DNA from 4 places in the Bradyrhizobium sp. B025 genome. Region 3 is predicted to be linked to each of the others. Evidence: riboswitches for the same ligand, from Rfam matches in the RefSeq annotation. Region 3 holds a riboswitch; each other region holds the start of a gene.

What was found. Region 3 has a riboswitch for cobalamin ahead of ACE10W_RS21085 (TonB-dependent receptor). Riboswitches for the same ligand answer to the same signal wherever they lie in the genome.
Region 1: it holds a riboswitch for cobalamin, as region 3 does, so the genes downstream of both, metE (5-methyltetrahydropteroyltriglutamate--homocysteine S-methyltransferase) here and ACE10W_RS21085 (TonB-dependent receptor) in region 3, are expected to answer to the same signal.
Region 2: it holds a riboswitch for cobalamin, as region 3 does, so the genes downstream of both, ACE10W_RS13260 (energy-coupling factor ABC transporter permease) here and ACE10W_RS21085 (TonB-dependent receptor) in region 3, are expected to answer to the same signal.
Region 4: it holds a riboswitch for cobalamin, as region 3 does, so the genes downstream of both, ACE10W_RS13195 (DUF1636 domain-containing protein) here and ACE10W_RS21085 (TonB-dependent receptor) in region 3, are expected to answer to the same signal.

What each region holds. Positions count from the first base shown of each region.
Region 1 covers NZ_CP170150.1:1,503,379-1,510,654, forward strand. The annotation lists gene ACE10W_RS06945 (hypothetical protein) at 251-541, opposite strand; cobalamin riboswitch at 893-1,095, shown strand; gene metE (5-methyltetrahydropteroyltriglutamate--homocysteine S-methyltransferase) at 1,196-3,541, shown strand; gene ACE10W_RS06955 (hypothetical protein) at 5,571-5,777, shown strand; gene ACE10W_RS06960 (glycine amidinotransferase) at 6,480-7,276, shown strand, end outside.
Region 2 covers NZ_CP170150.1:2,891,979-2,899,254, forward strand. The annotation lists gene ACE10W_RS13230 (cobalt-precorrin-6A reductase) at 1-83, opposite strand, end outside; gene cbiE (precorrin-6y C5,15-methyltransferase (decarboxylating) subunit CbiE) at 82-1,263, shown strand; gene ACE10W_RS13240 (cobalamin biosynthesis protein) at 1,260-1,628, shown strand; gene cobM (precorrin-4 C(11)-methyltransferase) at 1,625-2,407, shown strand; gene ACE10W_RS13250 (cobyrinate a,c-diamide synthase) at 2,407-3,717, shown strand; gene cobA (uroporphyrinogen-III C-methyltransferase) at 3,714-4,445, shown strand; cobalamin riboswitch at 4,500-4,711, shown strand; gene ACE10W_RS13260 (energy-coupling factor ABC transporter permease) at 4,748-5,425, shown strand; gene cobF (precorrin-6A synthase (deacetylating)) at 5,472-6,221, shown strand; gene cobT (nicotinate-nucleotide--dimethylbenzimidazole phosphoribosyltransferase) at 6,232-7,276, shown strand, end outside.
Region 3 covers NZ_CP170150.1:4,554,937-4,562,212, forward strand. The annotation lists gene ilvD (dihydroxy-acid dehydratase) at 1-987, opposite strand, end outside; gene ACE10W_RS21080 (hypothetical protein) at 2,236-2,817, opposite strand; gene ACE10W_RS21085 (TonB-dependent receptor) at 2,893-5,127, opposite strand; cobalamin riboswitch at 5,241-5,455, opposite strand; gene ACE10W_RS21090 (hypothetical protein) at 5,521-5,742, opposite strand; gene ACE10W_RS21095 (hypothetical protein) at 5,830-6,087, opposite strand; gene ACE10W_RS21100 (hypothetical protein) at 6,228-6,440, opposite strand; gene ACE10W_RS21105 (hypothetical protein) at 6,596-6,772, opposite strand; gene ACE10W_RS21110 (adenylate/guanylate cyclase domain-containing protein) at 6,878-7,276, opposite strand, start outside.
Region 4 covers NZ_CP170150.1:2,880,348-2,887,623, forward strand. The annotation lists gene cobD (threonine-phosphate decarboxylase CobD) at 1-629, shown strand, start outside; gene ACE10W_RS13185 (cobyric acid synthase) at 618-2,066, opposite strand; gene cobO (cob(I)yrinic acid a,c-diamide adenosyltransferase) at 2,078-2,713, opposite strand; cobalamin riboswitch at 2,754-2,974, shown strand; gene ACE10W_RS13195 (DUF1636 domain-containing protein) at 3,070-3,444, shown strand; gene cobW (cobalamin biosynthesis protein CobW) at 3,441-4,490, shown strand; gene cobN (cobaltochelatase subunit CobN) at 4,490-7,276, shown strand, end outside.

The DNA of each region.
Region 1 (7,276 bases), 3.1 Mb from region 3:
GTTTCATCCAAATATCTTGTGAAGCAGGCAACCTCGAACCTGCTATGCCATCGCAAGAAGTTTACGGGGATGCACCCGCTAGCTGTCCCGCGCGAGCAGGCGCTCCCCTCTATGTCATGCGCAGCTAACTTCCCCGGCAGCGACTGCGTCAATTGGCTGAGCTGGACCTGCCCAGAGGAGGAGACTGGGCATTCCGAGGGTCTGCATTCTTCGTGCCAGGCAATAGGCGGAAAATTTCACGGAGTTTGTGTCACTCTTGTCGACTTTCCGACCTTTGCATGTTTTCGATGTTTCTGTTTGGCGTATCCGCCGCAGCTTGTGCATCCATGTCCCGCACCGGATATTTAGCAGAAGAGTTGAACGCCTCGATGCCGGATGCCTGTGGACGGAAGTGGGTTTGCCGCCATTGAGCTGTGTGGTTCGCTATCGTGCCGCCCGCGTTCGAGCTGCGTGATTGCCAAGCACCAAGCCGGCTTGATCCCAGCTCTGAAGTCTGGGTGGCACGCAAATCAACCCCTCGCCAGTTGCTAAATTTCGCCACGTGCCTTGGCCTATTCGCCGCAGATCCTTTAGTTGAGCGAAGAGCTGGCTAGCTGAGGTGCTGGGCGAACCTCTGGAAATCGCAAAGCCGCATTGAAAGCGCTCTGATATAACGTCGGTACTCCCGCCGGCAGGCTGCTTCTGTCCCTTTCATCAATTTAGCGTGCGGCTCCGCCTCAAGGCAGCTCCGATGCTTATCCGGCATCTGAGAAGGATATGTCTGATTATGGCATCTCTGATGAGAGAATGTTTCTAGATGGTGAAGTCACAGAGATGCACGGTCATTCGGCTAGCGGATGTCGCAGATTAGCTTGCACATAATCTGAGAGGTTGACGGAAGAGTTCTCCTGCCGATAATCCAAGTCGTCGAGGTTCTCCGGTTCCCATTGATCCGGAGCTAAGAGGGAAGCCGGTGCAAATGCCGGCTCTGCCCCCGCAACTGTGAGCGGCGAGCCGCTGTCCGACGATGTCGCTGAAGCCTGCACGGCTTCGGGAAGGCCGGACAGCAGCGATGACCAGCAAGCCAGGAGACCGGCCCCGACAATATATTGGTCCACGGGCGGGGTGTCTCGGTGGTGCGCCAAGCAGCCGTCGCACGCGCGACTTCTCCTGCCTGCGTCCGCCATGGCCTTTGTCCCCAACAGGGGTTAACGCTATGTCTCCTCTCTCTCTTCCAGTTGCTACGCTCGGAACGCCACGCATCGGCCCAAGGCGTGAGCTCAAGCTCGCTCTAGAAAGCTACTGGGCTGGAAAGATTAGTGAACAGCAGTTGCACGAAGACGCATTCGGCCTACGCGCAGCGAACTGGGCTCGTCAAAAATCGCTCGGCGTCACGATCATTCCGTCAAACGACTTCTCGCTGTATGATCAGGTGCTCGATACAAGCGTCATGGTTGGCGCAATCCCGGAGATCTACGCCGCGAACGGAGAATCCGTTTCGCTCCAAACGTACTTCGCCATGGCCCGCGGATCGCAATGCGGCGAGCAGGATGCGAGTTGCGCCCAGAGCCCGCGGGGATCTGGCGTGCCCGCGCAGGAAATGACCAAGTGGTTCGATACCAACTACCACTACATGGTTCCTGAGTTTTACCGGGGACAGGCGTTCAGACTGTGCTCTCGCAAACCCGTCGAAGAGTATGAGGAAGCGAGGGCTCTTGGCTTTCAGACCCGCCCTGTCCTGATCGGGCCGGTCACATTTTTAAAGCTCGGCAAGAGTACCGATAGTGCGTTCCAGCCCCTCTCTCTCCTCGATGATCTGATACCCGTCTATATCGACCTTCTGCATGAATTAGCCAAACGAGGGGCAAGTTGGGTCCAGTTTGACGAGCCCTGCCTGGTCCTTGATCTGGATGAGGCGGCGCGAAATTCGTTGCTGCACGCCTATAACCGGTTCGCAAAGGAGGGACCCGCTATCAAGATCATGCTTGCGAGCTATTTCGGCGCCCTAGGCGACAATCTGGATACTGCCTTGAGCCTGCCAATTTCCGGTCTGCACGTCGATTTGGTTCGAGCGCCAGAACTATTGGATCAGATCGTTGCTGACGGCCGAAGTGATCTCGTCATGTCGCTCGGTGTCATCGACGGCCGGAATGTGTGGCGGTCGAACTTGCCGTCGCTCCGTCAGCGGCTGAAGCCCTCGATTGCGAAGCTTGGCAGGCACCGTGTACAGCTCGCTCCATCCTGCTCGCTGCTTCACGTGCCGGTCGATGTTGAACTCGAGACCGGGCTCGCGTCCGACGTCAAGAGCTGGCTTGCTTTCTCGGTTCAGAAGATGCGTGAGCTTGCGATCCTGGCGCGGGTACTCGCAGGCGACCAGAATGTTGGGCTAGCTCTTGCCGAGTCGGAATGCGCTGCGACTGCCCGCCGGACCTCGCCGAAGATCCATAATGCCAACGTCGCTGTCCGAATGAGGGCGATCGATCAGACGATGCGCCAGCGCGCCACCCCGTTTGCCCGTCGTTCCGAGATCCAAAGGGAACGCTTTGGACTACCGGCTTTTCCCACCACGACGATAGGATCGTTTCCGCAGACCACAGCGGTGCGAAATGCTCGCGCGGCGCATGCGCGAGGTGCGATGAGCGAGGAGCAATACGACAGGTTCCTCAAAGAGGAGATAGCCCGCGCCGTACGTTGGCAGGAGGACATCGGTCTTGACGTCCTCGTTCATGGCGAATTCGAGCGTAATGACATGGTGCAGTACTTCAGCGAGCAACTCGCCGGCTTCGCATTTACAAGGAATGGATGGGTTCAGTCCTATGGTTCGCGCTGCGTTAGGCCCCCGATCCTGTTTGGCGATGTAGTGCGGCCGAAGCCGATCACCGTGGAATGGTGGCGCTACGCGCAATCACTAACTAGTAAGCCGATGAAGGCGATGTTGACCGGACCGGTGACGATCCTGAACTGGTCGTTTGTTCGCGATGATATTCCTAGAAGCGAGGTCTGCCGTCAGCTTGCGCTCGCGATGCGCGATGAAGTCCGCGATCTCGAGAATGCCGGTGCGGCGATGATACAGATCGACGAAGCTGCACTTCGCGAAGGATTGCCATTGCGCCGGTCGGACTGGAAGGCATATCTCGATTGGGCCGGAGATTGCTTCCGCATCTGCTCATCGGGCGTTACCGATCAAACGCAAATCCATACACATATGTGCTACTCAGAGTTTAACGACATCATCGGTGCGATCGCTGCAATGGATGCGGATGTCATTTCAATCGAGACGTCGCGATCGAAAATGGAGCTGCTGGATGCGTTCAGGAGGTACGAATATCCAAATCAAATCGGACCGGGCGTGTACGACATTCACTCTCCGCGCGTTCCCGAGACGGACGAAATGAAGGAGCTGATCGTGCTAGCTCGGACGCGCTTGCAGGATTCTCAGCTCTGGGTCAATCCGGACTGCGGCCTAAAAACGCGCAAATGGGAGGAGGTTCGGCCTGCGCTCGCCAACATGGTCGCTGCCGCGCGCGAACTGCGCGCTGCATCCGATCCGCAAATCCGTTGATCCCGAGCTCCGGTCTGTTCTCGACAAAGCTAATTGGGTTATGGTGATTTACGCTTTCCACATTATCGAGGCTATCCTTGCCGCTGACAAAATGCCCGGTCCACTTCGTGGACCGGGGAAGGTACGGTCTCGGAGAAAAGATGGTGACGCGTTACGCTAGTTTCGTCGGCCGCGGGAGAATTGCCGGCTGCTCGATCAAGGCGACGACATTCGCCGAAAATCTGCGACCCATTCAAGCAGAAGTGCCGCAGCTCAATCATGCCATGGTACGCGGCCGTCTAGGCTGTGATTTGTCGCTCATGGGCACGTTGGCAACGGCCGCGACAGCAATGAGAAAACTAATGCTTGACGGACACCGCAAGGCACCGGCGCGGATTCGGTCCGCTCGGAGATGCCGTCAGGCTCCCTCAATCAATCCACGCTAGATAGTTTCCGAAGAGAGGACGTCAAAGGCACTCCGTACCCCAACTCACGCCAATCCATTTGGAATAACGGCTATCCGGGCCAGATACGCCAATGCGTCGGCCGCACAGCGATTTGCTCTCCGGTATTCGCGTTGATCCATCCGCCGAAGATCCGGCGGCAAGGAAAGACCACCCGGTGAATTGAATTACCCTCGATCACGGCAATCTCCAGATCCTGATCGAAGGGCGGCGCCTTTCCAAGCTGCTCCCATGTCAGATCATTAGATGCTGGGCGGTGTTCATAGCTGCGGGGTGACAAATTCAGATAACCTTGTTAACACCGCGCACATCGCTTGGGTTCTGCGCGGACGGGCCCAAGCCGATAACGTTCGGATGGCCCGCGTTCTCGATCGCGTCAGCCGCGGCGGAGGGCTATCGGCCATGCGCTGTTGTGACGAAACATGATCCGCTCGCGAACTGAAATATTTAGATCTGCGCCACGAAACGACATCTGAGCTTTGGTCGAATTGATTTGGATCAGCTCAAGGCCTCGGCCGTTGATATTTGTAGCTGTGCTGCACAAGTTAGACTGGACTCCAGCTCCAGTAATCCGGCCCGGAGCAGGGTAAATGGTCCGGCCGTCTGTCATATCACGTCCCTTGTTGGTGAGACACATCTCCTTATCCTCCGGCGTCATCGTGTTGGTTGTGTGTGGGGGGCCTCCCTCACGCGCGCATTTTCTTAACACCGTTAGATGGGCGGCATCGCTCTGAGCCCATAGCAGGGCCGTCCCGCAGGCCGATAAAGTAGATGCCGTCGCAAGTCGGCGCAATTTATCATGTGGCCGGTCATTGGCCGCCGCGCGGCTGCGGCTGCGTCTGGTAGCAGTCCTAGGAACGGCAGCGGGTACCCGGGCAAGAAAGCATCATGGGCGTCAAGCATTTCGGTCCGCCGTGCGTCTGACCTTACTAGAAGACCACTTCTATCAGAGGCAGCCGCTGCAGCATTGATGCTTGTCAAAAAGTTGTGCGCGTCCGGGATCGGAGGCTCGTGACCGCTACCAGCCGCAGACGCTCGTCGACATGTTCCGAACTCGCGCTTCAGCCAGCGCCTCGCGTTCTCTGCAACAGACCAACGCGTTGAATTGAGGTGCAACCCACGCCCATGGCTAGGACAACTTTTCGCCATTGCTCCGTGCACGCCGACGGTCAATTGATGCTTCGCCTTTCACTCGGTGGCCTTGCCGGGCGCTGATAGACCTTAAGCTCCGGCGCTGAAGTCCTGGACCGGGCTTATCGAAACGTGGGCTAGGACAAGCGTGATGAGCGGCTTCTGCAATCGCGTCTTCAGGTGGACCGCCGATGCAAGTTCGGGGTTCTTGGTGCCCAGCGATCGCTTGCGCGCATAGCCGCCGGCGCATGGCAGAAATCAGCCCGCGATAAGCCTGCACTTGCGGCAGTCGTTCACAAGACTATCGCGGACAACTCGTAAAGTTCACGGCGGACTTTCTTGGCCTATCTTCGGAGGATCAGACAGACCTCTTGGGATGCTCCTTGAGGCAAATCAAATACTCCCCGCGCGAATGGCAGAATAGTGGATAAGCAAACCACACAAAGAGAGGGGGCATGCCTTCATTTAGCGTCCGGTTTATGAAGATCGTTTGCGACGATGCCGGCGGCGAGCATCGTGCGTGCCAGGCAGCATTCAAGGTCGATGCCGCCTCGCTGAGTGCTGCTGCTCAGCAGGCGGAGACCGATTTCTGCCGGCAAAGGCGGGTCCGCGATTGGACAATCTTCGCCGATGTACTGGAGCTTCGAACACCGCCTGCATGAGCCAATCCGTCCACATCATCTTCGAGCATTCCGCGAGGACGAGCTCTCCTGAGTTGCAAGGGCGTCGCACTTTCCGGGTTTCCAAGGAAGTTTAAGGTCTTCAACTCCGGCCAATGCTCTCAGTTCACGCCCGTGACATTCACCGGCGTCCTCGCCAGTCATGGTATTCTTCGGCTATGGCATCCGGCGCGACGACGTGTTCGTCGAGCATGCCTACGACATTGTGTCCGGCTCCGCGTTTCAATCGGATGAGACTTTGCCCTTTTACAGTGACCGGCGTCCACTTCGAACCTTGGCAGCGGTGCTCCGCATCAGCCTTACTTCCGCCCGCTGCCATTCCGTGCGGTAGCCTTACTGTGGCAAACGTTCCAATTATACAATTTGAACCACGCCGGCAGCCGTATATGGAATCCCGAAGGGACGGCAAATACGTCATCCGCCGGCGAACCTGCCAGGTCAGATAGGTTGAATTCGTGGTGTAGAGCACGTATCCGGCAATGGTGTAGAGCGCATCTGACCAGCCGGCCAAGGCGGGATCATCCCAGTGGGTAGAGAACAGACGATCGCGCTGCTCCGCGTCTGTCCTCTGCGGCAGCGGGCACACAAGCTGGCACGCGGGTCCGCCATCGGATCAAGGACCGCTACCTGGACGAACTGAATGAGGACGTCGAAGGAATTGTGAACACGTTGCGGAAGCTTAACGTGACCGTGCATCGACCGATGACACTCGATGCGTCCACCGTGGAGGTTCGCACCCTTGCTTGGTTGGCCGCAGTCGTGCCGCCGCTCAATGTCCGCGACATAGCGTTAGTGGTTGGAGACGAATTGATCGAGACCCCTCCTATGCTCCGCTCACGATACTTCGAGACGCAATTTCTCAAGCCAATCTTCGCGTCCTATTTCGACCGAGGCGCGCGATGGTCAGTGATGCCGCGCCCGTTGATGACTAACCGTTCATTTGACCGCTCCTACGCCCTGTCAACGACCGGTGGTCCAACGGAACCGATCCACCATCCCGGAACACATCCCTATGACGTTGGCCTCGAGATGATGTGGGACGGTGCGCAGTGTTTGCGTGTTGGACGCGACCTCGTCGTAAATATCGCTACCAAGAATCACGCGATGCCATGTGATTGGCTTGAGCGCCATTTGCAAGGACGATTTCGGATCCACCGTGCCTACAAGCTCTGCGATAGCCATATTGATAGTATGGTCATAGCGCTTGCGCCGGGGCCGCTGCTCGTGCGGTCTCGCGAGGTGGCGGACTATTTGCCAGAAGCAATGCGCAACTGGGACATGATAGTAGCGCCCGAGCCAACCAAAAATAGCTTTCCGGCTTACAACGACGACGATCTGCTGTTGTCCAGTCTTTACATTGATGTCAACGTCCTCTCGGTCGCTCCTGACGTCGTCTTAGTCAACGACGCCTGCCCCGAGCTGGCTCGGATCCTTGAACAGTACAGCTTTCAGGTTGTCCCGGTTCGGCGCCGCCATAGACG
Region 2 (7,276 bases), 1.7 Mb from region 3:
ACGGCATCCATGCTGGCGTGCGCGATCTCCGCGGCAAGCTGACTCGCATCGCTCGTTCCGCCCAGAATGAGGGCGCGTGTCATGGCTGATCCCTGGCTGACCATCATCGGTATCGGCGAAGATGGCCTTGCCGGGCTGTCGGACGCAAGCCGAAAGGCGCTGCGTGAGGCCGAAACCATCTTCGGTGGTGAGCGTCATCTCGCGCTTGCCGGTGTGACCGGGCGCGGCCATCCGTGGCCGGTGCCGTTCGATGCGGAGGCCGTGCTCAGCCGCCGCGGCCGGCCGACCGCGGTGCTGGCCTCCGGCGATCCGTTCTGGCACGGCGCCGGCGCAAGCCTTGCCGAGAAGCTTGAGGCGGGTGAGTGGGTCGCACATTCTGCGCCGTCGACATTCTCGCTCGCCGCTGCGCGGCTCGGCTGGCGTCTTGAATCCGTCGTCTGCCTCGGTCTCCACGCCGCGCCCTTCGAGCGCCTCGTGCCACACCTTGCGCCTGGCGCGCGCATCATTTGCCTCGTGCGTGACGGCAAGGCCGCAGGCGACCTTGCAAAGTGGCTGAGCGAGCGCGGATGGGGCGCCTCGGCATTCTGGACTCTCGCCGCGCTCGGCGGGCCACGCGAAAGCATTGCGGAACATCGTGCCGATGGTTTTACTGGCGATCTCGCCGGAAACCTGGTCGCGGTGGCCGTGGAGGCGAAGGGAGCTCAGGGCATTCCTCGCAGCTCGGGACTTCCCGACGATCTCTTCGCTCATGACGGCCAGATCACCAAGCGGCCGGTGCGTGCGCTTGCGATTTCTGCGCTGGCACCACGCCCGGGCGAACGGTTGTGGGATATCGGCGCCGGATCGGGTTCGATCTCGGTCGAGTGGGCGCTTTGCGGCGGGACGGCGACGGCAATCGAGATGCGCGAGGCTCGCGCCGCGAATATCCGCAGCAATGCGGCGGCGTTCGGATTGGCGCATCGGATCGCTGTTGTCACGGGCCGTGCGCCCGAAGCTCTCGCCGGGCTGGACGCGCCGGATGCGGTCTTCTTCGGCGGCGGTCTCGATAGCGCGATGTTCGATGCCATCTGGTCGCGCATCGGGGCAGGCACATGGCTCGTTGCGCATGCGGTGACGCTGGAGACGGAAGCGCTGCTTGGCGAACTGCACCAGCGCCACGGCGGCGAGTTGATGCGGGTCGAGATCGCCCATGCCGGCCCGCTCGGCCGCTACCGATCCTGGGAAGCGGCGCGTCCCGTGGTGCAGTGGAGTGCGGTCCGATGAAGGTCGCCGGGCTCGGATTCAGGCAGGATGTCACGCTGGCCTCGTTGCGTGAGGCGCTGCTGGCGGCGGGCGGCGCTGAAGACCTTGCGGCGGTGGCGACCGTCAGCGACAAGGCCGATGCAGAAGCGCTGCAGCAGCTCGCGCGCGAATGCGGTGTGCCGATCAGGGCGGTGTCGCCCGAGGTGCTGGCCGGCATCGACACGCCGACGCAGTCCAGGCTCATCGCGGAAAAGTTCGGGACCGGATCGGTCGCCGAAGCCGCGGCGCTCGCCGCGGCCGGCCCTCGCGCGCGATTGATTGCGACGCGGGTGGTCTCGCAGGACCGTACCGCGACGGCCGCGATCGCGGAAGGAGACTGTGCATGACGGTGCATTTCATCGGCGCCGGGCCGGGTGCTCCCGATCTGCTGACGTTGCGCGGACGCGACCTGATCGCCGCCTGTCCGGTCTGCCTCTATGCCGGCTCGCTGGTGCCTGAGGGCGTGCTGGCGCATTGCCCGCCGGATGCGCGGATCGTCAACACCGCGCCGTTGTCGCTTGACGAGATCATCGCCGAGATCGCCGCCGCGCATGCGGACGGCAAGGACGTCGCGCGCCTGCATTCCGGAGATCTCTCGATCTGGTCGGCGATGGGCGAGCAGCTCCGCCGTCTCCGTGCGCTCGACATTCCCTTCACCGTGACGCCCGGCGTTCCGTCTTTCTCGGCCGCCGCCGCGGCACTCGAGGTGGAGCTGACTTTGCCGGGGCTCGCTCAGACCGTGGTGCTGACGCGCACGCCGGGCCGCGCCAGTGCGATGCCCGAAGGGGAGAAGCTCGCCGCCTTCGCTGCGACCGGTGCGACACTCGCCATCCATCTGTCGATCCATCTGCTCGACCAGGTGATTGCGGAGCTGCTGCCTCACTACGGCGCGGATTGCCCGGTCGCCATCGTCTGGCGCGCGAGCTGGCCGGACCAGTGCATCGTCCGCGCCACGCTTGCGACGCTCGATGCCGCCGTCGGCACCGAGATGGAACGCACCGCGCTCATTCTGGTCGGCAAGACGCTTGGCGCCGCGGATTTCGACGAGAGCCGCCTCTATGCCGCCGACTACGACCGCCGCTATCGGCCGGTCGGCGCCGAGCCGCGCTTTCCGGAGGCCTCCTGATGCCGGCGGGGCTCGTCATCTCCGCGCCCGCCTCCGGTGTCGGCAAGACGACGCTGACGCTGGCGCTCGCGCGCGCCTGGCGCAATCGCGGACTGAACGTGCAGTGCTTCAAGAGCGGGCCCGACTATATTGATCCCGCCTTCCATGCCGCTGCGACGGGCCGCGCTTCCGTCAACGTCGATAGCTGGGCGATGGATCGCGGGGGAATCGCGCATCTCGTCGGCCGCGGCGCCGACGCCGATGTCGTGCTTGCCGAGGGCTCGATGGGTCTGTTCGACGGCGTCGCCGCGCGTGGCGTCTCCGGCACAGGCGCCACCGCCGACATTGCGGAGATGCTGGGTTGGCCGGTGCTGCTGGTGATAGATCCCTCGGGACAGGCGCAGACGGCGGCGGCGATCGCTGCGGGCCTTCGCGACTACCGCCCGGGCGTGCGCCTTGCCGGCGTCGTGCTCAATCGCGTCGCCAGCCCGCGCCATGAAGACCTCGTACGGCGCGCGCTTGACGACGCCGGTATCGCCGTGTTCGGCGCGCTGCCGCGCCATGCCGAGATCAGCCTGCCGAAGCGGCATCTCGGCCTGGTGCAGGCCGAGGAGCAGGCGGAGATCGGAAAGCTGATCGACGAGGCCGCGCGTTTCGTCGCCGAGCATGTCGATCTCGATGCGGTGCTGCAATCGGCGGCCGCCTGGGCGCCGCAACCGGCTGCGAATGGGTTGAACGTGACGCCGCCCGGGCAGCGCATTGCGCTTGCCCGCGATGCGGCATTCTCCTTCGTCTATCCGCATATGCTGGAAGCCTGGCGCGCGGCGGGTGCCGACATCTCGAACTTCTCGCCGCTTGCCGATGAGGCGCCCGACGCAAGCGCCGATGTCTGCTGGCTGCCCGGCGGCTATCCCGAGCTTCATGCCGGGAAGATCGCGGCCAACGCGCGCTTTCGCAGCGGCTTGCGCGCCTTCGCCGAGACACGACCGGTGCATGGTGAATGCGGAGGCTATATGGTGCTCGGAACCGCTTTGACCGACGCCGACGGTGTCCGCCATGAGATGGCGGGCCTGCTCGGCCTGGAGACGAGCTTTGCCAAACGCCGCATGCATCTGGGCTATCGTCTCGCCGAACTCGCCGCACCGATGCCGGGACATAGCCCCGGCGCGCGCCTGCGCGGCCACGAATTCCACTATTCGACGATTGCCGCCCAGCCCGACATGCCGCTCGCGGTGGTGCACGACGCGACCGGTGCGGTCATCGCCGAGACCGGTTCGCGCCGAGGCAATGCCACCGGCACGTTCTTCCATCTGATCGCGGAGGACCGGTGAGCGGTTTTGTCTCCTTCATCTCCGCCGGTCCCGGCGACCCCGAGCTTCTCACGCTCAAGGGTGCCGCGCGGCTGCGCGAGGCCGATGTCGTGCTTTATGACGACCTCGCGTCCGGCGCGATTCTCGATCTCGCCCGTCCCGGCGCCAATCTCGTTGCGGTCGGGAAGCGCGCCGGGCGGCCCTCGACCAAGCAGCATCACGTCAACCGCCTGCTGGTCGACTATGCCGCGACCGGCGCGCGCGTGGTGCGATTGAAGTCCGGTGATGCCGGCATCTTCGGCCGGCTCGAGGAGGAGCTCGAAACGCTGCGCGAGGCCGGCATCGGCTACGAGATCGTTCCCGGCGTCACTTCGGCCTGCGTGGCCGCTGCGCAAGCCGGCATCCCCCTGACGCGGCGCCACACCTCGCGCCGGGTGCAGTTCGTGACCGGAGCCGACGTCACCGGCGAGCTGCCGCAGAACCTGAACTGGGCGGCACTGGCCGATCCGGAGGCGACTACCGTAGTCTATATGGGCCGCCGCACCTTTCCGGCGCTGGCCGCAAAATTGATCGCGCACGGCCTCGCGCCGACCACCCCGGCGCTGTTCGCCGAATCCCTCGGCCGCCCCGACGAGCGGCTGGTCCGCACCACGATTGCCGAGCTTGCCGAGCAGCTTGCGCGGGGCGGGGCTGCCTCGACGGCCGCCGTGATCCTGTTCGGCGCACTGGCGGGAGAATACCCGTCATGACGGCGACCGCCGCCGTTCGGCCCTTGACGCAGGCTGCGCGAAAGGGGCACACAGGACAAGCATGGTGCTCGAGGTGGCGCAAAGCGCCGGAGCATAATCGGGAATGGGGATGGGCGGACCCAGTTGCGGCGCCCAAAACCCCAGCCGCCCCCGCGACTGTAAGCGGTGAGGGGCTCCGAACCGCCACTGGATCGCAAGGTCCGGGAAGGCCGGAGATCCCCAGTGAACCGCGAGCCAGGAGACCGGCCGTGCATGTTTTGAGGCCAAGGCCGTCGGGTGTGACGGCAGGAAAGGACTGAGCCATGCATATCGAACCCGGGATCGTGACGGGCGCCAAGCTCGTGTTGAGTTACGCAACCGGCATCGCCGCAGGCGGCGTTGCGCTGAAGCTCGCGGTCGAGACCGTGCGCGAACAGGGCATCACGTCGTTCGCGGCGCGGACCCTCGCCACCACCGGCCTCGTCTTCACCTTCTTCGAGATCCTGCCGCACTTCCCGGTCGGCGTGTCCGAGGTGCACTTCATCCTCGGCTCGACCTTGTTCCTGCTGTTCGGTGCTGCGCCCGCGGCCTTCGGCCTCGCGCTCGGCCTGCTGTTCCAGGGCGTCTTCTTCGAGCCGGCCGACCTGCCGCAATACGGCATGAACGTCACCACGCTGCTGGTGCCGCTGTTCGCGATCCAGGCGATCGCCACGCGGATCATTGCCCGCAACACCGCCTATGTCGATCTCAGGTATCGCCAGGCGCTGGCGCTTTCGACGACCTATCAGGCCGGCGTCATCGGCTGGGTGGCGTTCTGGGCGCTCTATGGCTCCGGTTTTGCTATGACCAACCTCGTCAACATCGCGACCTTCGCGGCCTCCTATGCGCTCGTCATCGTGATCGAGCCGCTGGCCGATCTCGCCGTGCTGGCGCTGGCGAAGTCGCTGCGCGGCGTCACCGCGCCCGGCCTCGTCACCCCGCGCCTGCACAACGCGGCCTGAGAGACAAGCGAAAGGGCGGCCGTGATGGCCGCCCTTCGCGAACGCGATGCTCACGCTCTCCCTGATAGGCATCGGTTGCGGCGATCCCGAGCAGCTCACGCACGCCGCGACCCGCGCCATCAACGCGGCCGATCTCGTCCTGATCCCGCGCAAGGGGAGCGCAAAGTCCGATCTCGCCGATCTCAGGCGGACGATCTGCGCGGATGTGCTGACCAGCGACAAGACGCGCATCGCCGAGTTCGATCTTCCCGTGCGCGACGCAGGCGAGGCGGACTACCGCAAGGGCGTCGACGATTGGCACGATGCGGTCGCCGCGAAATGGTCGCAGACCATCACGAGCCATCTCGAAGGGGATGGCAGGGTCGCGCTGCTAATCTGGGGCGATCCGTCGCTCTACGATTCCTCGCTGCGCATTGCGGGCCGGCTCGATCCCTTGCCGGAGATCGAGGTCATCCCCGGCATCACTTCGATCCAGGCGTTGTGCGCGGCGCATGCGCTGCCGCTGAACGACATCGGCGAGCCCTTTCTGGTCACGACAGGCCGCCGCTTGCGTGAAGGCGGCTGGCCGGTAAACGTCGACACCGTGGTCGTGATGCTCGATGGCGGCACGGCGTTTCAGTCGCTCGATCCGGTCGGGCTCCAGATCTGGTGGGGCGCCTATCTCGGCATGCCCGATCAGATCATCATGTCCGGCGCGCTGGCCGAGGTGGGCCCGCGCATCGCCGCGCTGCGGCAGGAGGCGCGCGAGCGGCACGGCTGGATCATGGACTGCTACATTCTCAAGCGCAGGCCGTAAGCGAGGCAGCATGCTCCCCGAATGGGTCTACCATAAGTGCCCCGAAATCTCCGCGGTCCATCGCGAGGCGGCGATCGTGCGGCAGGCGCAACTGACGAAGCCGACCGGCGCGCTCGGCCGGCTCGAGCAGCTCGCGATCGAGCTCGCGGGCCTGCAAGCGACCGAGCAGCCACGCGCGGCACGCGTGCCGATCATCATCTTCGCGGGCGACCACGGCATCGTTGCGCAAGGCGTGTCGGCCTATCCGCAAGCCGTGACCATCGCGATGATGGCGAACTTCGCCTCGGGCGGCGCCGCGATCTCGGTGCTGGCGCGTGAGTTGGGTTCGCACCTGGAAGTCGTTGACGCCGGCACGCTGGCGCAAGACGAGATGATAGGCATCGTCACCGACAAGCCGCGCAGCGGCACGCGCGATTTCAGCGTCGAGGCTGCGCTCACGCTCGCAGAGCTGGCCTTCGCCTTCGAGGCCGGCGAGCGTGCGGTTGCGCGCGCGGCAGCCAGCCAGCCCGATCTTCTGATCTTCGGCGAGATGGGCATCGGCAACACCACGACCTCGGCGGCGATCGCGGCGAGTCTGCTCGGCGTGAGCGCCGAGGAAATCGCGGGCAGCGGCACCGGCGTCGATGCCGCCGGCCGTGCGCACAAGGCGCGCGTGATCGATGCCGCGGTTGCGCGCCATGGCGTTGCGGCTGCGTCGCCCGAAAAAATCCTGTGCGCCGTCGGCGGCCTCGAGATCTCGGCCATTTGCGGTGCGATCATCGCGGCCGCGCAACGCCGCATTCCCGTATTGATCGACGGCTTCATCGTGTCGGTCGCGGCGCTGGCGGCCGTGCGCCTCAATCCGTCGTGCCAGCCGTTCCTCTTGCCGTCGCACCAGTCGGCGGAGCAGGGGCATCGTCTGGTGCTGCGCGCCCTGAACGTGCAGCCGCTGATCAGCCTCGATCTCAGGCTCGGCGAGGGATCGGGCGCCGCCATCGCGCTGCCGCTGGTGCGATCGGCCTGTGCGCTTCACAACGGCATGGCGACCTTCGCGCAGGCCAATGTGCCGGATCGCC
Region 3 (7,276 bases):
GCCACCTACTTCAAACATGTCTTTGGCGACATAACGGCCGCCCGGCTTCAAATCCGCGACATAAGGTGTCTTTTTGAAGATTTCGGCGACGTCAAACAGATCGAACTTGATGCCGCACTCGTGCGCGATCGCCGGCAGGTGCAGCGCAGCATTGGTCGAGCCGCCGGAGGCCGCGACCACGGCAGCGGCATTCTCCAGCGCCTTGCGGGTGACGATGTCGCGCGGCCGGATGTTTTGGGCGATAAGCTCCATCACCTTCTCGCCCGCGGTCATGCAGAAGGCGTCGCGGATTTCATACGGTGCCGGAGCACCGGCCGAGTAAGGCAGCGCCAGGCCGATGGCTTCCGAGACGGTCGCCATGGTGTTGGCGGTGAACTGCGCGCCGCACGCACCCGCCGAGGGGCACGCCACGCGCTCGATCTCGTCGAGATCCTCGTCCGACATGGCGCCGACCGAGTGCTTGCCGACGGCCTCGAACATGTCCTGCACGGTGACCTGCTGCCCGCGGAAATTGCCGGGCAGGATCGAGCCGCCATAGATGAAGATCGAGGGCACGTTGAGGCGCACCATCGCCATCATCATGCCCGGCAGCGACTTGTCGCAGCCGGCAAGGCCGACGAGGGCGTCATAGGCATGGCCGCGGACGGTCAGCTCGACGGAATCGGCGATGCATTCGCGCGACGGCAGCGAGGAGCGCATGCCGTCATGGCCCATGGCGATGCCGTCGGTCACGGTGATGGTGCAGAATTCGCGGGGTGTGCCGCCGGCATGCGCGACGCCCTTCTTCACCGCCTGCGCCTGGCGCATCAAAGCGATGTTGCAGGGCGCGGCCTCGTTCCAGCAGGAGGCGACGCCGACGAAGGGCTGGTGGATCTGCTCCGTCGTCAGACCCATGGCGTAGAAGTAGGACCGATGGGGCGCGCGCGCAGGACCTTCCGTCACGTGACGGCTCGGCAGCCTCTGCTTGATGTTGGTCTTTGCGTTCATCGCAAACCAGTTTCCCCGGCCAACCCTTTCAGACCCGAAAAATCAGACCCAAGATTTGAATCGACCTTGGGATTTCCCGTTCGCCTCGAGGACCGCCGCAGCCCCTAAAACATTCGAGCAATTTTATTCATGTTCGGGTGTGGCTAAAAAGCGGCGGTGATGCGAACGGCTGACGATGAGGGCTTAATCCGGAAGGAGTGTTGCGTGGATGGCACATTCGTTACCGGGAAGACACGGATCGGCCTACTGGGATACCCCCGCGAAGATGACAATCCACAACCTGAGATTTCCAGGCGGGTACGACGCGCCCGATCACGCACCACACCTTGGAGTGAGTCGCTGTCGACATCACCAAGCCCCGCCATCCCCGGCAGTGGACACGCACTCTCCACATGGTCGTGGCGAGCGCAGCGAAGCAGTCCAGAGTCTTTCCGCTGACGGATTCTGGATTGCCTCGCTGCGCTCGCAATGACGGAGCGAGATGCATCGGCGTCATCCTCCAACTCGCATCGTAAATCGCAGACACGCCTTCGCATCCTCGCGGCGGATTTCGCCCGAGCTTTGCTTGATCGCTCCACCCTCTCAATCGAGAGGGCGCAGGGAAGGCCGGGTGCCCGACGGCACCCGCGGTCTGCTGCGCGAAAGCACACGCAGAGAAACCGCACAGCAGCATACAGGTGTAGCCAATCACTCGGCCTTCCCTGCGCAGTGGTTGGACGGCTTATGCCGTGCTCTCCCGGGAGCCGAGTTCGTTCTGGCCTCCCTCACTCTCGCGAAAGTCGCCGACATCGCGCCGGTTGACGCGACTGCCGCATCCGCAAGAGCTTGACCGTAGCAACGACGGCCAGGACCACACGGTTTTGCCGTACGCACGGCCCGCCATTTCGCCGCAGTTTTCCCAGCCCTGTCGACGGAGCCGGAAACTTACAGGCGAGACGAACCTGACAGCGTCGCTCATCCAGCACGAAGTCCTGGGCTCACGGAGAGCAATCCGCCCTGCCCTTAACTCTCGCGCCCGACGCTGCCGCGTCCACCGCAAGCCCGGCTCGCGAAACGTGACGACACAAGATCGCCCCTCAAGGATGAGCCGGGATGGGCGAGACGTACGCCATTTCCGAATTTCGGCAAAGTGGAATATTTTTGCGCAAGCGGATTGACCGACCGCGGGGGTGTTTTGCCCGTCGGGCAACGCAAGATCTCGTAGCCCGGATTTCACTGCGCTCCCATCCGGGGCTTTCAGAGGGCCGCTCAGGCCGACATCGCGCCCTTGCGCCCGAACGGATCGACCAGGCGGACGATCTCGCAGGCGGCGACGAGGCCGGCGAGCCAGACGGCGCCGGTCAGTCCAATCCGCGCCACGATGGCCGCGGTGAAGGCGCCCTCTCCGCCGAGGACCGGCGTCGCAGCGAGCAGCACGAGCTCATAGGCCGCGTAGGCGAGGACGAATGTGATCGCCAGCATCAGGGGCGTGCGGCCATGCGCCAGCGCACGGAGCGCGGCGGACGAGGCCGCGGTCGCGACGAGTGCAGCAGCGCCAATGACAAAGCCCCAGGCGATCGTGCTGCCGGCAACGGGATAGTGCAGCACGCCGAAGCCGATGCTCTGGTTCACGAGCCACGCGCCGCTGACGACGAGCAGTGCCGGCCGCAGCGGCAACATCGCGGCCGCGACGACCGCGAAGGCCGCAAAGGGCGTTGCGCAGGCGAGCGCAAGACTTGCGAGCGCGCATGACACCGCCAGCAGCGCAAAGCAGAACATCGATGCAAGGCGCGGCGCGACCGGATGGAGCCGGAAACGGTCGGCGTGAGGCGGCAGGGTGCTGAGAGCCATGGGTAATCTCCTTCTTTTCGAATTCTAGTCCATTCGGGAGCCTATGACAGCCCCCCGTCGCGATCAGAGCCTTGATCAGAAATTGGCGCCGGCCTTGAGCAGATAGGTGCGGCCGGGCAGCGGATAGGCACTGAAGCGGCCGTCCGTAAAGGTGCTTGCGATCGCATAGTCGTAGTAGAGCGCGTTCAGCACGTTGTTGACGCTCAAAAACCAGAAGTAGCGCTCGTACTGACCGCTGAGCTTGAGGTCGATCGTGCCATTGGCTGGGATCGGCCGCTGTGTTCCCGCCTGGTCATTGTCCATGCGCCGCTCGCTCCAGAAGCGCGCGGTGGCGTCGAGCACCACATAGTTCTGCCAGATGTTCCAAGTGACGCCTGCACTCGCGGTGTAGCGCGACACCAGCGGCACGTCGTTGCCGGCCCAGACGCCCTCGCGAAACACGGCCCTTGTATAGGCCATGCCGGAGCGCAGGAGCAGAGAGTCGTTGACGCGATAGGACAGACTGGTCTCCGAGCCGTAACGGCGGGTCGGATCGAGATTGGTGTTGTAGAACAGGACCGGATTGAAATGGATCTCATTGGCGAGGTCCATCAGATAGAGACTGCTCTGCAATTGCAGCCCGCCTCCCTTGATGCGCAGCCCGCCCTCGACATCCTGCGAGGTCTGGGTCTTGAGCTGGAAGGTTTGCGGGATCGGCGCGAAGGTAAAGGGATCGAAGGACGGCCCCGACGACACACGCTCATCGACATCCGGCGTGCGGAATGCGCGCGCAGCGCGGCCGAACAGCGAGACCATGTCATTGAGGCGATGCTCGGCACCGAGATGCAGAGCGTACTGGGTCTCGTCGCTCCTGAGCGGGAGCGCGCCGATGTCGGTGTTGAACGGAGCTGCGGCGTCAAAATGATCGCGCGCCGAGAGACTGACGTTCTGCACCCGCGCGCCGTAGGAGAGGTCCGTCGCCGGCGCTACACCCAATGTGTGCTGAAAATAGCCCGCAACCGTCTGCTGCCTGAGATCGTAATTGTGCCAGGGCGCGAGCCCCTGGCCGGCGCCACGGTTCTGCTGAAAGCTCGCATCGTAATAATCGAGGCCGGTCAGCAGTTGCGACGGCATCCCGAGCAGCGAGCCCTTCACGCTGAGCCGCGGCGTGATCGACCATGTCGTCAGATCGGCATCGACATAGGTGGACGTGAACAACGCGGGAATCGGCGCCGGGCCGGAGAAGAACGCGCCCTGCTGCTTCTTGTCGCGCACACCGCCGTCCACGATGAGATCGATGCCGTTGGCCAGGGTCTTCGTGAAGCCGGCCATCGCGCCAAAGCCCTGCTGGTTGGCGTAGTTGAAGGGTGTGCTGGTGCCCCGTCGGTTGGTCGCGAGCTCGTCGACGCCGATGGACGGATCGACGGTGCGGCCGCCCGGCAATCGCAGCTCCTGATTGTCGCCGGTAACGGTGACGAAAGCAGTCAGGTCTGATGTCGTGTAGTTCAGGTTGCCGACGCCATTCTCCTGGACAAGGCGATTGTTGTCGCGGTAGCCGTCTGTCTTGACGGCATTGCCGTAGAACGAGGTCGACCACGGACCGGAATTGAGCGACGTCGAGACATTGCCAAGCCTGGTGTCGAACGAGCCGAAGCCGGCCTCGATGCGCGCGGCAACGGGCGGCCCGCCGACGCCGTTCCTAGTGACGATGTTGATCACGCCGCCGACCGCATTGTCCCCATAGAGCACCGCGCCGGCATTGCCGCGCGTGATCTCGATACGCTCAATGGAATTGAGCGGGACAGTGGAGAGGTCCACCTGCGCGATGTCGATGTCGTTCAGCCGCCGCCCGTTGATCAGCACCAGCGAATTGGCAGTGGCAAACGCGCCGAAGCCGCGCAGGTCGACGCTCGTCTTCGCGCCGATCTGGCCGCCATAGAGCGTCGTGATCTGGGCACCCGGGACTTGCGTCGCGATGATCTCGGCAAGCGTCTGCGAGGGCGCATGTGCGATATCCGCGGCCGTGATGACGGTCGTGGCGGCTCCGACGATGCCTCCGTTGCTGGCGACCGCCTCGCCGCCGGAGCCGGACGAGCCGGCGCCATTGCCTGCCGGCGCGCCACTCGGGGCTCGCCGCCTCGTCGTGTCGCCGTCGCCGATCGCCCTGGCGCGTGTGCGGTTCTGATCGTCGGACCTGGTCACTTCGACCGGCGGCAGCTGCTCGGCGGCGGCCTGCTGCGCGAAAGCTGCGGGGAGATCGATCGCATGGAGGAAAACGGCAGCAACGATACCGGCGCGAAGGCGCCTGGCGGCAGAGACAATACGGGACACAGTTGTAACCTCGGCATGACGTCAGTGGCACGTCACAGCGAACGAGGCTTTACGGCGGAGCAATCGATTGCTCCGGTGAAGCTAATGCCTGTACTCCCCGACCGACATCTTCGCGTGTGACCACGGCTGACGGCAGGTCTCCTGGCTCGCGGGTCGTTACCTTACGTCGCCTTCCCAGGACCGAGATTCCCAGTGGCAAATGACGAAAGATTCACCGCTTACAGTTGCGGGGGCAGCCGTGGCGTTGGGACAATCCCGGCGTTGGGACAATCTCGCACCACGTTCCCTTTTGATCTCCGTGCGGAGAACCGTCACCGATCAATCTACGAGGCGGCCGTACGGAGAGTCAATCGACCGGTTGAACGATGGGCTGCAAACGCGAGGCAAACACAATCAGTCAGGCTTCCGCACCGCGCGCGTCGTGACCACCGCCCGCTCACCGGCATCGACAAGCTGGCCGATGCCGGTTCGGCCCGCGAGCGCGCAGCGGACGATGTTCTCGGCGACCGACCTGCGGAACCCATGATCCTCGCCCCTGGGCCGATTGCGGCAAATCCGATCCAGCGCCAGCTTCATGTTGATCCGTGTACGGGTGTCGAAATGCGCGCTGAACATTCGCCCGGCCTCGATACGTGATGTTGGGGCGGAAACGTCCGACGATCGCCCGGGTTCCGAAACGGGATCGCGCAATAGAGCGGCCGCCTACGCCCGCCCTCTCTGGCGCTGTGCCTGAGCCCAGGCCACCGTGACGTCGCGCGGCGGGATGTCGATGCGCCGGATCGGCGTCAATTCGCCCGAGGCGGAGATGATCGCGGTCTCCTCGCGGCGACAGCGCGGACACACGAAGCGGACCTCGCTCGGGGACGTGGACCAGCTCGAGCGTTTGACGTTGGCCGCCATCGGCCACGCGTCGCACTGCGAGCACGACACCAGAAACCGGCCGGGATCGAGCATACCCATTCCATCCGACTCCGCGTCCTGCCTGCTCCTACCAATGATTATGTCAGGTGAATCGTTCCGGTGCCCCGACACCGTCAATCCCTCAATGCCCAAGAGGGCCGGCGATCCCGGCCCTCAAGCTTCTGCAAACCGCTGGCCGCTCAGTGCGCGCCCTTGAGCGTGCAGGACGTGGTGCAGGTGACCGTGTTGCCATGGTCGCATGCCTTGCAGGCGGCCACACACTGGTTCATGTCGCGGGGGTTGTAGGAGCTGTAGTTCCGCACCGGGCAGGCTGCGGTCGAGCCGGTGATGTCCTGCTCCTGGTTGCAGGCCGCCGCCATGAGCGCGAGGATGAGGACCGCAAGCAGACGCATGGGATTGCCCCGAAAAAGCACCGGCAAAGCAACATCAGCGAGACACGCTGCATTGCAGCGAGTCCCGGCATTCCCACTGCGAGCCATCGCGAATCGCGACGCTCGCTCCCGTCAAAGGATGCGTGCCAAATGTTAAGAACGGATTGCAGCCGCCTTCAGGCCGCAGCGCTGGTCGCGACCGCAGCCCGCGTCTCGCGCGCAAGCTGATAATAGTGCTCGGCGAGCTTGAGATAGAATTCGCGCTTGGTGCTGTCGGTGGCGAGCTTGGCGATCAGCTCGCATTCGGCCGTGAGTGTCTCGAACCGTTCCAGCCTGTCCTCAAGTTCTGTCATCGGCGTGTCCCCATCAAACGCCTCAAGGACGATCAACCTAAGCCTGGGAAATAGGTCACGGCGAACATCGTTATCGAGTAGAAACAATTTTTCCCGCGCGGCGGCTTACTTCTGCTCCAGCCGCCAGGCACCGTCCCACCTCTCGTCCGGCGGATTGACCTCGAACTGCGCGATGCGGGCGAGCAGCGCGCGCGAGGGACCGTCGCCGGGGACGGCTTCGAGCGCCGCGTTGAAGGCGGCGCGGGCCTCGTCGAAGCGGCGGGCGCGATAGGCGGCAAGACCTTCGGCATAGTGCGTGCGCAAGCCGTCCTGCGCGGCGGTGAGCACGCCGGCCCTCGCCATCACCTCGAAGATCGCCTGCGGCGCGCTCTGGCCGGCGACCGCGAGACGATCGATCTCGCGCAATTCGAGGCGCTCACCGACCGCATCCGCCGTCGTCTGCGAGATCAGGATGCGGGTGCCGTAGACCTTGTTGACGGCCTCGAGCCGCGAAGCGAGGTTCAC
Region 4 (7,276 bases), 1.7 Mb from region 3:
TCCTGGAGGTCGGCGATCTCGACGCACTGGTGGGCGCGGATCTCGCCATCGTCGTCAACCCCAACAACCCCGATGGCCGGTGCCATACGCCGCAGGATTTGCTGGCACTGCTGCCGCGCGTCGGCCGTCTCGTCATCGACGAGAGCTTTGTCGACGCCGTTCCGCAGCTGTCGCTTGCGCCGGAAGCGGATCATCCGGGGCTGCTGATCCTGCGCTCCTTCGGGAAGTTTTATGGTCTGGCCGGCCTGCGGCTTGGGTTTGCACTCGGTAGCGCGGCCGACATCGCCAGGATTGCGGCGATGTCGGGGCCATGGCCGGTCTCGGGGGCTGCGATCGCAATCGGCTGCCGCGCATTGCGTGATGATGCCTGGGCGGAGTCCACGTCAGCGCGGCTTGTGCGCGACTGTGCCCGTCTCGACGACATGGCGCGAGCGCAGGGCTGGCGGTTCGTTGGCGGCACGCCGCTGTTTCGTCTCTACGAGACGCCGGATGCGCTGGCCGCGCAGGAGAAGCTCGCGCGCGGCCAGATCTGGTCGCGCGTCTTCGCGCAGAAGCCGACATGGCTGCGGCTCGGACTTCCGGGCAGCGAGCCCGAATGGACGCGCCTCGCCGAGGTCCTAGCGCGCTAGCGAAAGCAGGCCTTCGACGTCGAGATGCTTTTCGATGTGATCGGCGAGCGCATCGAGCGCGCTCTCGACCCTGCTGTGATAGGGCTCGTCGCCTGCCGGGATGTCGAGCTTGGCCAAAAACGCTTTCCGGAAATCATCCGACGTGAACAGGCCGTGCAAATAGCTACCCTGTACGCGACCATCGCTGGAGATTGCGCCTTCAGGCTCGCCATTCAGTTTGGCGAACGGACGGGCGCGATCGGGCCCGTCGGTGCGGCCGATGTGGATTTCGTAGGCCTCGATCGGCTGGTCGGTCGCCGCATGCACGGCCGCAACCCGCGTCAGCGTCTTCTGCGGACTCATCACCGTTTCGACATCCAGGAGTCCGAGGCCCGGCGTGTCGCCGGCAGGGCCTTCGATCCCGTCGGGATCGGCAACGCTGCGTCCGAGCATCTGATAGCCGCCGCAGAGGCCGAGCACGTGGCCGCCGCGGCGATAATGCGCCAGGAGATCAATGTCCCAGCCCTGCGCGCGCAGGAAGGCGAGGTCGCCGCGGGTGGATTTGGAGCCGGGGATGATGACGAGACGCACATCGCCAGGGATCGCTTCACCCGGCCGCACCATGACGAGATCGACGCCCGCCTCGAGCTTGAGCGGATCGAGATCGTCGAAATTGGCGATCCGCGACAGCGCAAGGCAAGCGATCTTGCATTGGCCCGGCTTTCGCGCATCACTCAGGCCCAGCGCGTCCTCGGCGGGCAGCTCGCCGGCGCGCGCAAACCAGGGCAGCACGCCAAAACCGCGCCAGGCGGTCTTTGCTTCGATCAGCTTGTAGCCGTCATCGAACAGCGTGGGATCGCCGCGAAATTTGTTGATGACAAAACCCTGGATCATCGCGGCATCGTCGGGGTCGATCACCGTCTTGATGCCGACGAGCTGGGCGATGACGCCGCCGCGGTCGATATCGCCGATCAGTACCACGGGCACGTCGGCCTTGCGCGCAAAACCCATGTTGGCGATGTCGGCCTTGCGCAAATTGACCTCGGCGGGGCTGCCGGCGCCTTCGACCAGCACGAGATCGGCGCGCGCCTTCAGCCGCTCAAAGCTCTCCAGCACCGCGCCCATCAATGACGGTTTCATCGCCGCGTATTCGCGCGCCCGCGCGGTCGCGATGCGTTTGCCGTGGACAACGACCTGCGCGCCGACATCGGTCTCGGGCTTCAGGAGCACCGGGTTCATGTCGGTGTGCGGCTCGACGCCGGCGGCGAGGGCTTGCAGTGCTTGGGCGCGGCCGATCTCGCCGCCGTCGACGGTCACGGCGGCATTGTTCGACATGTTCTGCGGCTTGAAGGGAAGCACGCGCAGCCCACGCCGCGTGAAGGCGCGCGCAAGGCCGGCGACGATGAGCGACTTGCCCACGTCCGAGCCGGCCCCCTGGATCATCAATGCGCGCGCCATCGCGTGTGTCTTCAGAACTCGACGCCGGCTTGCGCCTTGATGCCGGAGCGGAACGGATGTTTCACCAGCGTCATCTCGGTGACGAGGTCGGCGATCTCGATCAGCTCGTCCTTGGCATTGCGCCCGGTGAGCACGACATGTGTCATCGCAGGCTTTTGCGTCGTCAGGAACTCGACGACCTCAGCGATATCGAGGTAGTCGTAGCGCAGCGCGATGTTGATCTCGTCGAGCACGACCATGCGCAAGCTGGGATCGAGAATCAGCTCCTTGGCCTTCTCCCAGCCGGCGCGCGCAGCGGCGATGTCGCGGGCGCGGTCCTGCGTCTCCCAGGTGAAACCTTCGCCCATCGCGTGGAACTGGCAGAGATCGCCGAAATGGCCGGTGAGGAGGCGCCGCTCGCCTGTATCCCAGGCGCCCTTGATGAACTGCACGACCGCGCAGGGGAAGCCATGGGCGACGCAGCGCACGATCATGCCGAAGGCGGAGGAGGACTTGCCCTTGCCGGCGCCGGTATGGACGATGATGAGGCCCTTCTCGCCGCTCTTGGTCGCCATGATCTTGTCGCGGGCGGCCTTCTTCTTCGCCATTTTCGCGGCGTGGCGGGCGTCGGTTTCCTCGGCCGTTTGGGTATCCGGTTCAGGCGTCATCGGACGGGGTCCTTCGGCTTGACAAGAGGCGGCCAGGGGCAAATGGTGGCCCGGCGTTGGTTCCTGTCCTATGACAGGCGAAGAGGGAATGCGATAGGGTCCGAATCGGCAAGATTTGGGTCCAAAATGCAGCCGCCCCCGCGACCGTGACCGGAGAGATGCCCGAGGCCACTGATCCCTGACGGGATCGGGAAGGCGGGGATCGAAGGGCAAAACCCTGCTCCGCAAGCCGGGAGACCTGCCAGCGCGGACGATTTTTGGACCGGCGGACGGGGTGTTCCGCGACGGGGAAACGGACCCTCGCAAGACCGGTTCGTGGGCCTCTTCGCCTCCCGCTGTTTATTCTGGAAGAGGCGATGACCGTCACACTTCACGTCTGCATTACCTGCCGTGCCGGCGAGACGCTTGGCGAGGGCGAAGTCACGCCGGGCAAGCGCCTTCACGGTGCGATCGTCGACGCCGGCGTGCCCGATGGCGTCAATGTGGTTCCCGTTGAATGCCTGTCCGCATGCAGCCAGGGCTGCTCGGTCGCGCTCAGTGCGCCCGGCCGCTGGTCCTATGTCTATGGCCGCCTGTCGGATGCCAACGCGCGCGACGTGATCGCAGGCGCCGCCGCCTATGCGGCCGCGCCCGACGGCCTCGTGCCCTGGCGCAGCCGTCCCGAGATCTTCCGCAAGCAGTCACTTGCGCGCATTCCCCCCATTGCCGTCGTGCCGGAGGCCGCCGAATGAACTCGCTCGCAAAAGTCCCGGTCACGGTGGTCACCGGCTTTCTCGGCTCCGGCAAGACGACGCTGATCCAGCATTTGCTCGCCAACCCCAACGGCAAGAAGCTCGCGGTGCTCGTCAACGAGTTCGGCAGCGAGGGCGTCGACGGCCAGATTCTGAAGTCCTGCGCCGATGCCAATTGCCCGGAGGAAAACATCGTCGAGCTCGCCAATGGCTGCATCTGCTGCACCGTTGCCGACGATTTCATCCCGACCATGGAGCTGTTGCTGGCGCGGCCGGTGAGGCCCGATCACATCCTGATCGAGACCTCGGGCCTGGCGCTGCCCAAGCCCTTGCTTAGGGCGTTCGACTGGCCGGAGATCCGTTCGCGCATCACCGTTGACGGTGTGATCGCGCTGGCCGATGCCGAGGCCGTCGCCGCCGGCCGTTTCGCGCCGGACCCGGCCGCAGTGGAAGCGCAGCGGGCGGCGGACGAAAATCTCGATCACGAGACGCCGCTGTCGGAAGTGTTCGAGGACCAGATCGCCTGCGCCGACATCGTGCTGCTGACCAAGGCCGATCTTGCCGGCCCGGCGGGACTCGAAGCGGCCAAGGCTGCCATCACCGCCGAGATGCCGCGCCGCGTGCCGATGCTTGCCGTTACCGACGGCGCGATCGATGCGCGCGTCATCCTCGGTCTCGGTGCCGCCGCCGAGAATGATCTTGCCGCGCGCCCGTCGCATCACGACGGCGAGGAGGAGCATGAGCACGACGATTTTGCGTCCGTCGTGATCGATCTTCCGGAAGTCGGCGACGTCGATGCGCTGGTCGCCTCGGTTCAGCGCCTGGCGCGCGAGCAGAACGTGCTGCGTGCCAAGGGTTACATCGCGGTCGCGGGCAAGCCGATGCGCCTGCTGCTCCAGGCCGTCGGCGAGCGCGTGCGTCACCAGTTCGACAAGCCCTGGGGCGCGCTCGCGCGGCAGTCAAAGCTCGTCGTGATCGGCGAGCACGGCGATATCGACGAGGCCGCGATAAGAGCGGGACTTGGTCTTTCAGGATCTGGCATCTGATGCACGTCGTCTTCCGCGAGAGCCGCGGTCTCGAGGAGACCGCGACGCCAAGGGACATCGGCCAGGACCCGGCCGATCTCGTGGTGCTCTCGTATTCGGATTCCGATCTTGCCGCGTTCGCGGCCGGCTGGCGGCGTGGCCGCGACAGCCTGCCGTCGCTGCGGCTCGCCAATCTCGCCGAACTGCGTCATCCGCTTTCGATCGACACCTACATCGAGCGCACGCTGGCCCAGGCACGCGGCATTCTGGTCCGCCTGATCGGCGGCGAGTCCTATTGGCCCTACGGTCTCGCGGCTCTCCAGCAACTCGCGCAGGCGCGCGGTATCGTGCTCGCCGTGCTGCCGGCCGACGGCCGCGACGACACGCGGCTCGATGCATACTCAACGCTGCCTGTCTCGACGCTGCGCCGGCTCAAGGTGCTCTGCGACACCGGCGGTCCGGTCGCAGCGCAGGCCGCGATTGCGCAACTTGCGCTGGCCTCGGGACTCTATGCCGGTCCGGTCGTCGGCGAGACGACCGTGCCCGAGATGGGCTTTTACGAGCCCGCGCGCGGTGTCATCGCCGTGCCGACCGCCGGCGAGGGCAAGCCTCGCGCGCTGGTGACGTTTTATCGGTCGTACCTGACCGCCGCGGACACCGGCCCGGTCGATGCGCTGATTGCCACGCTGCGCGAGAAGGGATTTGACGCCTATGGCGTGTTCGTCACCTCGCTGAAGGCCGCGGGCGTCGCGGACTGGCTGCGGCTCCAGCTCATGGAAAATCCTCCGGCCGCGATCGTCAATGCGACCGCGTTCTCCGCGATCGGCGACGACGGCACGACACCGTTCGATGCGGCATCGTGTCCCGTGTTCCAGGTCGCGCTCTCCACCGCGCGGCGCGAGGACTGGGCGGAATCGCTGCGCGGCCTGTCGCCCGGCGACCTCGCGATGCATGTGGTGCTGCCCGAAGTCGACGGCCGCCTGTTTGCGGGGGTGGTGAGTTTCAAGTCGGCTGCGGAACGTGATCCCGACCTGCAATTCGCGCATCTGGCCCATCGCCCGGATCCAGGGCGCGTGAAGGCTATCGCCGCGCGCGTCGCGGCCTGGCAGAAGCTCGTGGTGAAGCCGGCCGGCGAGAAGCGGCTGGCGATCGTGCTGTCCAACTATCCGGGCCGCCCGCACCAGATCGCGCACGCAGTGGGTCTTGACGCGTTGGCCTCGGTCGAAGCCTTGATGTCCGATCTTGCGGGGACCGGCCTCGATGCCGTGCCGGTCCAGGCTCTCGGTGAGACGCTGCTGAGGCGGCAACTCACCTGGAGCGTCACCGAATACAGCGCGGCGCTCTCGCGTCTTCCGCAATCCTTGCAGGATGATCTCGCGCAAGCCTGGGGCGCGCCGGAGAGCGACCCGAGCTGCCGCGACGGCGCGTTCCACTTCGCCGCGATCCAATGCGGCAAGTCGATCATCGCGGTTCAGCCGGAACGCGGCGATGCAACCACGCGCGACGCCGACTATCACGATCTCGCCCGCACGCCGCGGCATGCCTATGTCGCGTTCTATCTCTGGCTCCGCGAGCAGGGCTGCGATGCTGTCGTGCACATGGGCGCGCATGGCACGCTGGAATGGCTGCCGGGAAAATCCGTGGCGCTGTCATCGAGCTGCTGGCCGGAAGCCCTGATCGGTGATCTGCCTGTCATCTATCCCTTCATCGTCAACGATCCCGGCGAGGCCGCGCAGGCCAAGCGGCGCATCGGTGCCGTCACCATCGGCCACCTGCCGCCGCCGCTCGAAAAGTCCGCCGTGCCGGATGGCCTGCGCAGGCTCGAACAGCTCCTCGACGAATATTCGACGGCCGATGGTCTCGATCCCGCCCGCCGCCAGCGGCTGATCGCCGCGATCCGGGACGAAGCCCGCGTGGCCGGACTGGAGGACGATCTCGGCCTCGATGCATCGGCAGCGCCAGCCGAAGCGATCCCGCGGATCGACCGCTTCGTCTGCGATCTCAAGGAAAGCCAGTTCGGCGACGGCCTGCACGTGTTCGGCCGCGGCGCCTGCGGCGAAGCGGAGCGGGACGCGCTGCGTGCCGCACTTGCGGGCCGGCGCATTGCGCCGGGGCCGTCGGGCTCGCCCTATCGCGGGCGCCAGGACGTTCTGCCGACGGGACGCAATCTCTTTGCCGTCGATCCGCGCGCCGTGCCGACGCCGTCGGCGCATGCGCAAGGCATCAAGCTCGCGGAAGAGCTGCTTCGCCGCCATTTGCAGGATCACGGCGACTGGCCGAAAGGCCTCGTGGTTGATCTCTGGGGCTCGGCGACGATGCGCACCGCCGGCGAGGAATTCGCGATGGCGCTGCATCTGGCGGGACTTGCGCCGCGCTGGGATCGCGCCTCCGGCCGCGTCACCGGCTATGACATCATCGCGCCGGCCGAGCTCGGCCGTCCCCGCATCGACGTCACGCTGCGGCTGTCGGGCCTGTTCCGCGATGTCTTCTCCGGCCTCGCCCAGTTGTTCGAGGCGGCGGCCGAGGCGCTCGCCGCGCGCGAGGAGGAGGGCGACGAGAATCCGTACCGACACCGTGCGTCCCGCGTGTTCGCGCCGCGTCCCGGGCAATACGGCGTCGGCCTCTCGGCGATCCCTGATGCCTTCACGGCGGAGACGCGCGATGCGGCCGGCGAAGCCTGGCTGTCGGCGTCGTCCTGGGCGTTCTCCGCCGACGGCGAGATCAAGCCCGATCGCGCCGGCATCGAAAAGCGGCTCGCGTCGGCCGATGCTTTCGTCCACGTCCAGGACTTGCCGGAAACCGATCTT